Pirellula sp. SH-Sr6A: one gene and its partner. The main gene of each other region encodes a partner of the protein of the gene in region 2 in a complex. Links are inferred from orthologs where the notes say so. Each region holds a gene or a part of one and is shown on either strand. Other genes may lie near its edges.

Region 1 (4,351 bases), 930 kb from region 2 along the record:
AATTTGTTTGGGTATTCCCCCTTCAGCCTTTCGGTGGGGGGATTCTATTTCACTCGATTCTTCCAGGATTGGTCCGAGCAAAGACTCGGTGGCCGAGTTGGTCTCGGTTATGAAATCTCCCCCGATCTCTCTCTAACGACGGAACTGACCGGACAAGATGTCAAGATATTCGATCCAGCCGTCAATACGGTTCCTGCGCTCAATCGAGTTCTCGGTAGCAACGATTTGTACACGGGGCGTGTTCGTCTGACGCATAGCACTCGCGATAGCCCTTTCATGCCGACAGAAGGTCATCTCTTTGAGATGATTTACGATCAGAACTTCGGTGAATTCGACTTCCCGCGAGGGCAAGTCAACTGGAGCAAGTACTTTCTGGTTCGAGAGCGCCCCGACCGAACGGGACGTCATACGTTCACGTCCGCCGTTCGCTTGGGCTTCTCTGGCTCCGACACCCCTGTTTTCGAGAACTTTTTCGCAGGGGGTTACTCGACGCTCCGCGGGTTTGATTTCCGTGGGGCAGGACCTGTTGAGCAAGGCGTACAGCTCGGGGGTCGTTTTCAGTTCTTAGGCTCCTTTGAATACATGTTCCCCATCACTGCGGATGACATGCTGCGCATGGTTACCTTTGTGGATTACGGGACGATTGAACAAGACATCGAGTTGGACTGGGATAACTTCCGGGTTGCACCTGGGGTTGGATTCCGAGTGGCTGTCCCCGCCTTGGGACCCGCTCCTCTCGCGTTCGATTTCGCGGTACCGGTGGCTTATGCCGACTCGGACTCGCGACAAGTCTTTTCGTTCTCGATGGGCATGACTCGGTAACGACTGCAAAGGACCGGAGAGATAGCACGGTGTTCGGAATCGACTTGCCAGCCTACCACGGACCGATCGATTTGCTCCTCTATCTCATCCGGCGGGAAGAGCTCCCGCTGGAGGAAATCTCTCTGTCCCGCATTACTGCTCAGTACCTTGACTATGTTTCGATCCTGCAAGAACTCGATCTCGATGAAGTCGGTGAATTCATCGACATTACGAGCCAATTGATCGAGATGAAGGCCAAGGCTGTCTTACCGAACGACGAAGAAGAGGCGCCGCAAATTCTGTCGATGCAGGAGACCGGTGATGGCGTCGAAAACCTGGTCGATCGCCTGGTTCAATACAAGCGGTTTCGAGACGTGGCGAGTTTGCTCGACGAACAAAGTCGCCAATGGCAATTGCGATTCCCGCGGCTTGCGAACGACTTACCGCCCAGACGATTGGATGCCGCAGACGTTCCGATCGCAAAGGTCGAGGTGTGGGATCTGGTCAGCGCGTTCGGTCGAATACTCAAAGCAAAACAGAAAGCCCCGGAGCACAAACTAACCTACGACAACACGCCCATCCATGTTTACATGGAACGGATCCATGGTTTGGTCCGGGATCATGGTGAGGTCGAATTGCAAAATCTGTTCGATCTGGGCATGCACAAAAGCGGGTTGGTTGCCATGTTCCTTGCGACGCTCGAGTTGACGCGCCACCACGGGCTTTTGGCGCAACAACGAGACGCCGACACCCCATTGCTGCTGGTAGCGGGACCAACCTTTGAGGAGGTCCTGCAAGTCGCTGCGGTCGATAACTTGGAGGCCGAAGCAGTTGCCAACTCCAACATGCCTGTCATGCCTCGCTAGGCGACGAACTCCTCTTCTCCATCGCTGCCCGGTCGCTGCAATTGGCCTGCTTCCTCGAGACCGCGAACGATATCGACAATCTTTTGCTGAACCGATTCGACATCGCTGAGCTTGACGCGACCAAGGAACCCGATTTCCTCCTTGAGGATCTCTGCTGCTCTCTGCGACATGTTCTTCATGACCTTCTCCTGGAGCTGCGGGCTCGCTCCCTTGAGGGCCATCGCCCATTGATTGGTCTCGACGTTCTTGAGCAAGGTCTGAATATCTTTGTCGGCCAACTTCTGAATGTCTTCGAAGACGAACATCAATCGTCGGATCTCTTCCACCAGTTCCGGACTGTCCTTGGAGAGGTTCTCCAAGACCATGCGTTCGGTCGCCCGATCTGTGACGTTGAGGATTTCGGCCACCGCAGGCACCCCCCCGGCTTTTTGGAATGACTGGTTCATAACCATAGACATTCGAAACTCGAGGGCACGTTCGATGTCCGCGATCGCTTCGGGACTCGTCTGCCCCATTTGAGCGATGCGACGGATGACAGCCAATTGCTTCTGCTGAGGCAACCCGTTCAATATTCCCGCCCCGGTTGCAGCGGGGACGTGGCAGATCACCACCGCGATCGTTTGCGGGTGCTCGTCCATGATAAAGGTGAGAATGTTTTGCGGATCCGCCTTTTGCAGGAATGCAAACGGCAGGGATTCGATGGTCTGCTGCAAGACGGCCAGCATGTCGGCAGCATCTTTGCCGAACGCCTTCCTCACCAGCGTTTTCGCCCGTTCCAATCCGCCGCACGCATGAATCAAAGAGCTCGGGGCACCACCAAAAAATTCGGCGATTACTTCTTCCTGCACTTGGCCCGGAATATCGTCGATCTGAGCAATGGCGAGCGAGACGGCCTCCACGTATTTGGATGGCATCTTCGACAACAGCATGGCTGCATCGTCTTCCTCAAGTGCCATGAGGAGAACCGCGGCTTTTTGAATACCCTCTTCGGCGAGTTGCACAGGTGAGGACTTTAGCATGTGGCTCAAGATGCTTGGAAGGTGGAACGCAAACGCTTTGCGGACCATCGACCCTTCTTCGCCATCCTGAAGTCAAGAAAGGTCGGCCCATCTCCTCGATTCGGCCGATCCCATTGCAACCTGCACAGTTTGTCTCGTTGGACTCAAATCCGTTAAGAAACGCGTGACCATGGCAATCGACAGTACCCCCACTGCCCATTGTTTTCGTCCACTCCGATCTCCAGCCAGTCGAGCCTATCCCCTATCTTGGAATACAACTCGGAGAGCAACTCTCGACCGATCCATTCCGCAATCTCTTCTGCGGTGGTATTCACGATCGGGAGCAGAATGCAATCTTCAGCGGGGAAAACCCACCGCTTGGCTCGAAAGCGGACGACGACCTCGTCCCCGTCTTCCTGGACGGAGATCATGGAGTGCCGTGTCGGTAGCAGCATATGGTGATCCAGTCGCTTCACGATTTTGGCCAGCGTGTCGCGAAACGCGATGAAGTCGATGACATAGCGGTTTTCGTCGAGCTTACCCTGAACCTCGCCTCGCAATCCATAATTGTGACCATGCAGACATTCGCAAATGTCGCCGGCAAAAGTGATGAAGTGCGCGGAGGAAAAGACCAGTTGCTCTTTCTGCAAGAGGACTCGAAAGGTTCCGCTGTGACCGCTGCTCATAATGCTGCTCTCGGGTGATTCGTGGGAATGTCGTAAGGTGCCGTTCCGGACTTAGTAGCCACCAGGAGTTGAGAAGTCACTGTAGCTGTTGAACTCCTCATGCCGCTCCGGTGCCTTATTAAGGAACCGCGTAAAGTCCTTTTCCCAGATCAGCTCGACATCACCCACCGGACCGTTTCGCTGCTTGGCGATGATAATCTCTGCCTGGCCTGCGTACTGTTCGGCATCTTCACCGCGATGGTAATACCCTTCGCGGTGCACAAACATGACGACGTCCGCGTCTTGCTCGATCGCACCCGACTCCCGCAGATGGCTTAGCTTGGGTTTGTGATCCTTGCTCTCTTCTGATTGACGGTTGAGCTGGGACAAACAGAGGATGGGCACGTGTTGTTCCCGGGCTAACATCTTGAGGCGACGCGCGATTTTGGCGACTTGCTCTTGCCGCGGATCCTTCGGGTTATCCGGTTCGATGAGCTGCAGGTAGTCGATGACGATAAGCCCTAGCTTGCGACCCCCGGTCTTGCGAAGCTCTTGCTGGGTGATCCGTCGGGCGACAGCCGCGATTTCGCTCACCGTTCGGCTCGGTGCATCGTCGATATAGAGAGGGGATGTTGCGATTTTGGCCGCGCTGGAAATAAGTCTCTTTTGATCGTCCTGCGAAATCGTCCCGACCCGCAGCCGCGAACCGTTCACTTTGGCAACCGAGCAAAGCAAACGATCGACCAACTCGACCGCCGCCATTTCCAAACTAACAAAGAGGGTCGGCGCATTGTCCTTCATGGCGACTTGCTCTGCGATGTTCATCGCAAAGGCCGTCTTACCCATTGCAGGGCGAGCAGCCAAGATGATCAGCTCCCCATCGTGGAGTCCACCTGTCATCTGATCGAAGTCCGTGAAGTGGGTCATAACCCCGGTGTTCAGCTGATGCCCCTGCATCCGCATATCGATCCGGTTCATGGCCGTGCGCAACACTTCGCTCACAGGCGCGGCGGAGTTGGCG
Region 2 (6,115 bases):
GAACCCCAACTTCAGGAGGAAGAGCGATCGCTCCCCCCACAAGCAACAAGACGATCGGTAGGACGAAGATCCCGATGCGGCTATTTCCACGTCTTAACAGCAAAAATGAATACGTCGCGCCCAAAGCCCAGCTGGCAAGTACCGCCCAATCGTGCCACGAAATAGCAGTCCAGCTGGTTTCGGCTCGATAGCCGATCAATGCCCGTTCAAGGAGATAAAGCGTGTGCGTGAATAATGCCACGCCCACTGCTACCACTAGCGAGATGCGCAACCGCTGGTCCCACACGCTCGAAAGCGGTCGCCAACGTGCAAACTCAAGCAACAGAACCAACGCGTACGCAAGGAGAAAACATGTTGCGTTTGGCATGGTTTGACTAGCAGATCGATGGCTTGTCGCGGAGGGGGATCAAGAGTTCAGCAGAACCCTTTTCCAGAAGTATAGCAAGGACTCCAGGGAGGAAAGGGCCCCTGATCGAACGACTGTAACCATTCCCTCGACAAGCAGAATGCGAAAACATAAGGGCGGCTCCCCAAACAATCGGGTGCACCGCCCTAGAACTTTTAAAGAGCGACGAGATCAATCCCACTCTTCTTCTTCGTCTTCTTCTTCTTCTTCTTCGTCGTCGTCATCGTCATCGTCATCCCAATCGTCGTCCTCGTCGTCCCAATCATCCTCTTCGTCTTCTTCCTCGTCAGACTCCTCGTCTTCTTCGTCGTCCTCGTCTTCTTCGACCTCTTCCCACTCTTCGTCTTCTAGGTCGTCTTCGTCTTCCTCTTCTTCATCATCGAGATCATCTTCGTCGTCGAGATCATCCTCGTCGTCGAACTCCTCATCTTCCTCGTCTTCGAAGTCGTCGTCTTCTTCGTCTTCAAGCTCGTCTTCGTCCTCGAAATCTTCATCTTCGTCAGACATGACGAATGTTTGGCCACTGGGGGACCAAGATGCGAATTCCCAGGTTAACTGCTCGGATGTTGACATCGTTGACAACTCTCGTGCGGTTAGCGTCATCTTCACAGGTGAACTCCTTAATCTATCCGTCGTACGTGAGGTTCTCTTCGCAAACAAGTAGGACTATCTTAGCGGGCATTCGGGGGTTGAACACTGACCCAGAGGACGGAAAAGTTGATACTTTTTCCGACCTGTTTTGGGAGGGAGTCGCTACTCCTCGGCTCGCTGAGGGGCCATATCTTGAGCAGTTGGCGTCTGGTCCGCAAGTCTTGATGCAATTTCGGCTTCCGCTTCGCGAATCTTTTGCGCCCTCGGAAGATATTCCAAGGATTGAAGCCCAAACACCTGTAAAAATTTGCGTGTTGTCCCGTATAGGTAGGGCCTACCGAGATCCTCTAACCTGCCTGCAATGCGAACCAGATCCCGTTGCATCAATTGTCGCAGGACCTCATCGGAGCTAACCCCCCGAATTGCCTCGATCTCCGCACGCTCCACCGGTTGCCGATACGCGATGATCGAAAGGGTTTCCAGCATCCCCTGACTGAGCAAAACTTCGCCAGGCGCAAGCTCCAATCGACGGATCCAACGTGCGAACTGGGGACGGGTCAGCAATTGCAATCCCCCAGCAACCTCCTCAATGCGAAAGGAGTAGTCCTGCTGGTCGTACTGCTCGTTCAAGGACTTGGCTAATGTTCTCGCTTCCGTCGGATCGGTCAACTCCGCCAACATCGCGAGTTTGCGAGCCGAAAGCGGCTCTTTAGAAATAAACAGTATCGCCTCCAAAACGGCTTGTTTGCTCAACGAAATGGGCTGAGACCCCGCCGCATGCACCCCAGTATCCGAAGAATTCTCCCTGGCCGATTGAGCCTGTACCAAGCTCGGCACACCCGCATCGAACCGGCCTTCTCTCTTGAAGGCGAGGGATCGGTATCGAATGGAACTGCGACGATGGCTAACTTCCGCTTCGATGTCGCGGTGTCTCCCCAGGAGGTCGCGCTGGGCCGTCAAGAATGGCAGGGAATAGCTGGGGACGATCGTTCCCTTTCTATCCATTCGCGCTCTCATATCCACTCTCCTGGGACCGATCTACTGGCTGCCTTTCCACGACCGTGGACTGGAGGCCTCCCGTCCACTCCCGTAAGATACCGCTCAAACCGGTTTGGGATCCAGACCCGATGCGATCGCACGGAAAGATCGGAGTGGCCATGAATTTGCAATCGAAAACGTCGCCAAAAGCCCCTGCCGGTACCAAGCGGCTCCTTTCAGTCTCCGCCATTTTGATCTTTATAGTGGGTTTGCTCTTCCTTTCCCTCTATTTATTGGTGGGGACCCAAATCACCGGCACGGAATTCTCCCCCCAAACCTTCCAAACGAGAACCTTTTCCTACCGCCGTATTCCGGGGACCAAAATCCGACTTTCGGCAACAGCGCTGGGAACCGCGAGCTCCCGGGTCACCAAACCGGTGCTCCAGCACCTGACAGCCCCCACATCCAATCCGCGATGGGATATTCTTCAAGTCACCGCAGGGGCAGAATCGGAACAGCGTCCTCCGTCCATCCTCCAAACACTCCTGGAAGCCCCCGGTGTGGACTCCAATTGCCACTGGGACGAATGGTCCACCGCCCATGCAGAGTTGGCAAAGGTTTTTTGGCCCATTGTTCAACAACAAGCCATCGATAGCCATTACGCCATTTTGCCGGAACTCTGCGAAATCGCTATGAATTCGGACTCCCCGGAATCCTTGAAGTCGCAATGCGATGACGCGATCGCGAACTACCTAAGGAACATCGGAGAAACGCCGAACTCCCCATCTACTCGCCCCTAGCGGATTCTGACGATCCACCGAAGTGTGACCTACTTGGTGGGATTCGCGGACAGAAATCGAATGCAAGCAGGGGCTTTCACCTCCACTTTCTTCTGCGTCGGAGTCAAGTGCCCGGACTCTGAGTCCACGGCAAATGTGTAGATCGTGTCACTGGTCTGGTTCTCAGCCAACAACCATTTGCCTGTTGGATCGAATCGGAAGTTTCTTGGCGTCTTACCAAGAGTTGGGACGGTGGCTATCCGTTCGATCCGTCCCGAATCACGATCCAATTTCATCACGGCAATCGTGTCATGGCCCCGATTGCTACCGTATACATACCTCCCCGATGGATGCACAAGAACCTCGGCCGTCGAAAAACCTTTGCGATCCACCCCCTCAGGTACCGTTGGCTCGTGATGAATCGCCTTCAGGCGTCCATTAGCCGCATCCCAATCGGCAGATGTCATCGTCAGGTTGGTTTCGTTGATGATGAAAACGCGATTGCCATCCGGATGAAAACTCAAGTGCCTGGGACCTGCTCCCGCTGGCAACTCAAGAAACGGAAAAGCACCGGGTTTGAGTTTGCCTGTTTCGTAGTCCATCTCGTATACAAATACTCGATCAAGGCCCAAATCACAAACCAGTACGAAACGATCGTCAGGCGAAAAGGCACTGCAATGGCCGTTCGATCGCTTCTTTCCCTCAACGACCGTGTGCACGACGTTGCAACTCTCTTTGCCTATCGATCCATCATTTTGAATCGGAAAGACGACGACAGATCCATTCGTGTAGTTGGCAATGACCAAGTAGCGTCCTTGACTATCGGTGGTGACATGGCAAGGGATGTCGCCATCGATCCTTTGACGATTCACTTCCTCGAAGACCGGTAGCCGCTTTTCGTGCATAGCATTCGCATCAAATCGATAAGCGACAACCGCCGCGGGGTGGTTGGGATCGTCCCGCATGGTCTCCGTCACGGCATACATCATTGGCAATCGTGGATGCAAGCAGAAGAACGAAGCGTTGGTCTGCTTCGCCAATAGCTTGGGGGCATCCATCGAACCATCCTGATGAAGGTGGCTACTGTAAATCCCGTCGCCGTACCCGCCTAAGAAGAAGGGTTGAGCATTGCACGGACTCATGGCGATCGCCCATGCGATAAAAGGCAGCGAAAGAAGAGTTCCAAATCCGCTTGCACGAGATCGAGAGGTTGTTTTCATAGCGATTCTAGGAGGGGGGAATGGGGATGGGGTCTTCGCAGAGGGATTAGAGTATACTCGAACCCCTTCCGATCACAGCCGATTCGACGACATAAATGAGGTAACCGAACATGTTGAAGTGGTCGCCCTTGGTATCCCTATTCGCGCTCACCAGCTTCTTCTCTTTAGCTGCCCCGGAGAGTAGCCCGACGTACGCAACAGAGAGCAAGCTTCCCAATATCGTCATCCTTTACGCGGACGACATGGGCTTTGGCGATCTTCATTGCCAAAATCCAGACTCGAAAATTCCAACACCCAACCTGGATCGACTCGCATCGGAAGGGACGCGCTTTACCGATTGCCACAGTTCGTCCGGGATTTGTACCCCCAGTCGCTATGCGTTGCTGCAAGGTCGTTATCACTGGCGCAAATTTCATGGGATCGTCAATTCGTTCGATGCAAGCGTGGTCGATGCGGATGCCACGACGCTTCCCGAGTTACTGAAAACCAAAGGCTACAAGACAGCATGTATCGGGAAATGGCACCTTGGGTGGGATTGGAATGCGATCCAGAAGCCAAGTGTGAAACCTCGCTCAAACCCCGATTCCGGAAAAGTGGAATATTGGTCCGAGGATTTCGATTGGTCGCAACCGATCCCCGGTGGCCCGTTGTCGCACGGCTTTGACTACTACTTTGGAGACGACGTTCCGAACTTCCCGCCCTATGCGTGGTTTGAGAACGATCGAGTCATTACCCCTCCGACTGTTTCACTCGACATCACCGCTTCCACGCTCGAAGGCAACTGGGAGGCCCGTCCCGGTCCCTCGGTCAAAGATTGGGATTTCTTTGCTGTCATGCCCACGATTACGAAGAAAGCGGAGGAGTGGATCGATCGGCAATCGCGAGACGAACCGTTCTTTCTTTACTTCGCCTTCACCTCTCCTCACGCCCCGATTATTCCGACGGAATCCTTTCAAGGAACGTCGAATGCCGGTGGGTACGGTGATTACGTTTCCCAGACAGATGCCTCCGTGGGACGGGTGATCGAAGCGTTAGAAAAGAAGGGACTACTCGACAACACGTTGATCCTCTTTAGCGCGGACAATGGCCCCGAACATTACGCGTACGAACGAGTCCGCAAATTTGGTCACCGAAGTGCAGGTCCACTTCGCGGCCTCAAGCGAGACCTTTGGGAAGGAGGGCATCGCGTGCCGACCATCGCGCGATGGAAAGGCAAAATTCCAGCTGGGATGGTCCAAGACGGATTGATGAGCCAAGTCGATTTTTATGCGAGCATCGCCAGGATCGTCGACGCATCCATACCTGAGGGATCTGCTTCAGATAGCATCGACCAGTGGAAGTTCCTGTCCGGCAAGTCTCCCTCGAAACGTTCCACCATAGTCCATAACACCAATCCGAATGGCTACGCGGTCCGGCATGAGCACTGGGTGCTGATCGACGCAAAGTCAGGTGGTATCAGCAAAGTCCCTGATTGGTACACCAAGCAAATGGGATTTGAGCCGAACCCACATGCGGGAGAACTCTACAACCTTCGAGACGATCTGGGGCAACGGAAAAACCTCTTCGCGGAACATCCCGAACAAGTGGCTGCACTCCAGGAAATCCTTAAGCAACAAAAGGATCTTAAACCCTAGCGGATCGTGCGAATGGCTCGATCTGGCAATGGTATCACTTTTGCCAAGGTGTACTCCCAGGTCGTGCTCATCACTTCGTCAAACGAATCGCGCACATATTCCCATTCCGAGACCTGGTTGGAGCCGTCCTGCCGACTCCAACACCATGCGACGCCTGCGATTGTATTTCGGCTGCGTGGATGCATAAAGCGGACCGTTAAACGCCGATCGACCAACTCGGGAATGCACACCATCCCGAGCTAGACCGACTTACGTGACCAGTCCCTATTCAAGGAGATCGACGTTCAACACCCACGACATCGTTGTACTCTCCTCGCAGTTCGTCGGTCGAGATTCCAACAAACGAGGGAGAGTAGCCGTAACTGGATAAGTACGCGCGATCGATCAAGTCTCGGTAGTGGGTGTCTACCTCCAGTGGCGCTACGACTGTTTGCTTTAAAACTGTTCCCGTTTGCACTACCACCTGCCGATCACGTGCAAGCACTTGTAATCCCCTTCGAAAGACGT

The links.
Region 1: scpB (region 2) and VN12_RS03630 share a complex: the UniProt entries of both Bacillus subtilis proteins name them as parts of the cohesin-like complex. The link is inferred for Pirellula sp. SH-Sr6A from one-to-one orthologs.

What each region holds. Positions count from the first base shown.
Region 1 is NZ_CP011272.1:991,548-995,898, forward strand. The notes cover bases 1-2,759. They hold VN12_RS03630 (segregation and condensation protein A), read left to right. Parts: upstream 1-851; coding sequence 852-1,667; downstream 1,668-2,759. Other genes in these bases: VN12_RS03625 (outer membrane protein assembly factor), read left to right, coding at 1-822; fliG (flagellar motor switch protein FliG), read right to left, coding at 1,664-2,686. In the rest of the region: VN12_RS03640 (6-pyruvoyl trahydropterin synthase family protein), read right to left, coding at 2,839-3,351; dnaB (replicative DNA helicase), read right to left, coding at 3,403-4,351. UniProt on the Bacillus subtilis protein: Participates in chromosomal partition during cell division. May act via the formation of a condensin-like complex containing Smc and ScpB that pull DNA away from mid-cell into both cell halves.
Region 2 is NZ_CP011272.1:58,411-64,525, reverse strand. Bases 88-3,018 are described here. They hold scpB (SMC-Scp complex subunit ScpB), read right to left. Parts: upstream 2,015-3,018; coding sequence 1,160-2,014; downstream 88-1,159. Other genes in these bases: VN12_RS00250 (lactonase family protein), read right to left, coding at 2,805-3,018; VN12_RS00255 (hypothetical protein), read left to right, coding at 2,155-2,775; VN12_RS26145 (hypothetical protein), read right to left, coding at 578-979; VN12_RS00270 (hypothetical protein), read right to left, coding at 88-367. Outside these bases: more of VN12_RS00270, read right to left, coding at 1-87; more of VN12_RS00250, read right to left, coding at 3,019-3,974; VN12_RS00245 (sulfatase family protein), read left to right, coding at 4,085-5,608; VN12_RS00240 (hypothetical protein), read right to left, coding at 5,605-5,793; VN12_RS00235 (formylmethanofuran dehydrogenase subunit A), read right to left, coding at 5,877-6,115. UniProt on the Bacillus subtilis protein: Participates in chromosomal partition during cell division. May act via the formation of a condensin-like complex containing Smc and ScpA that pull DNA away from mid-cell into both cell halves.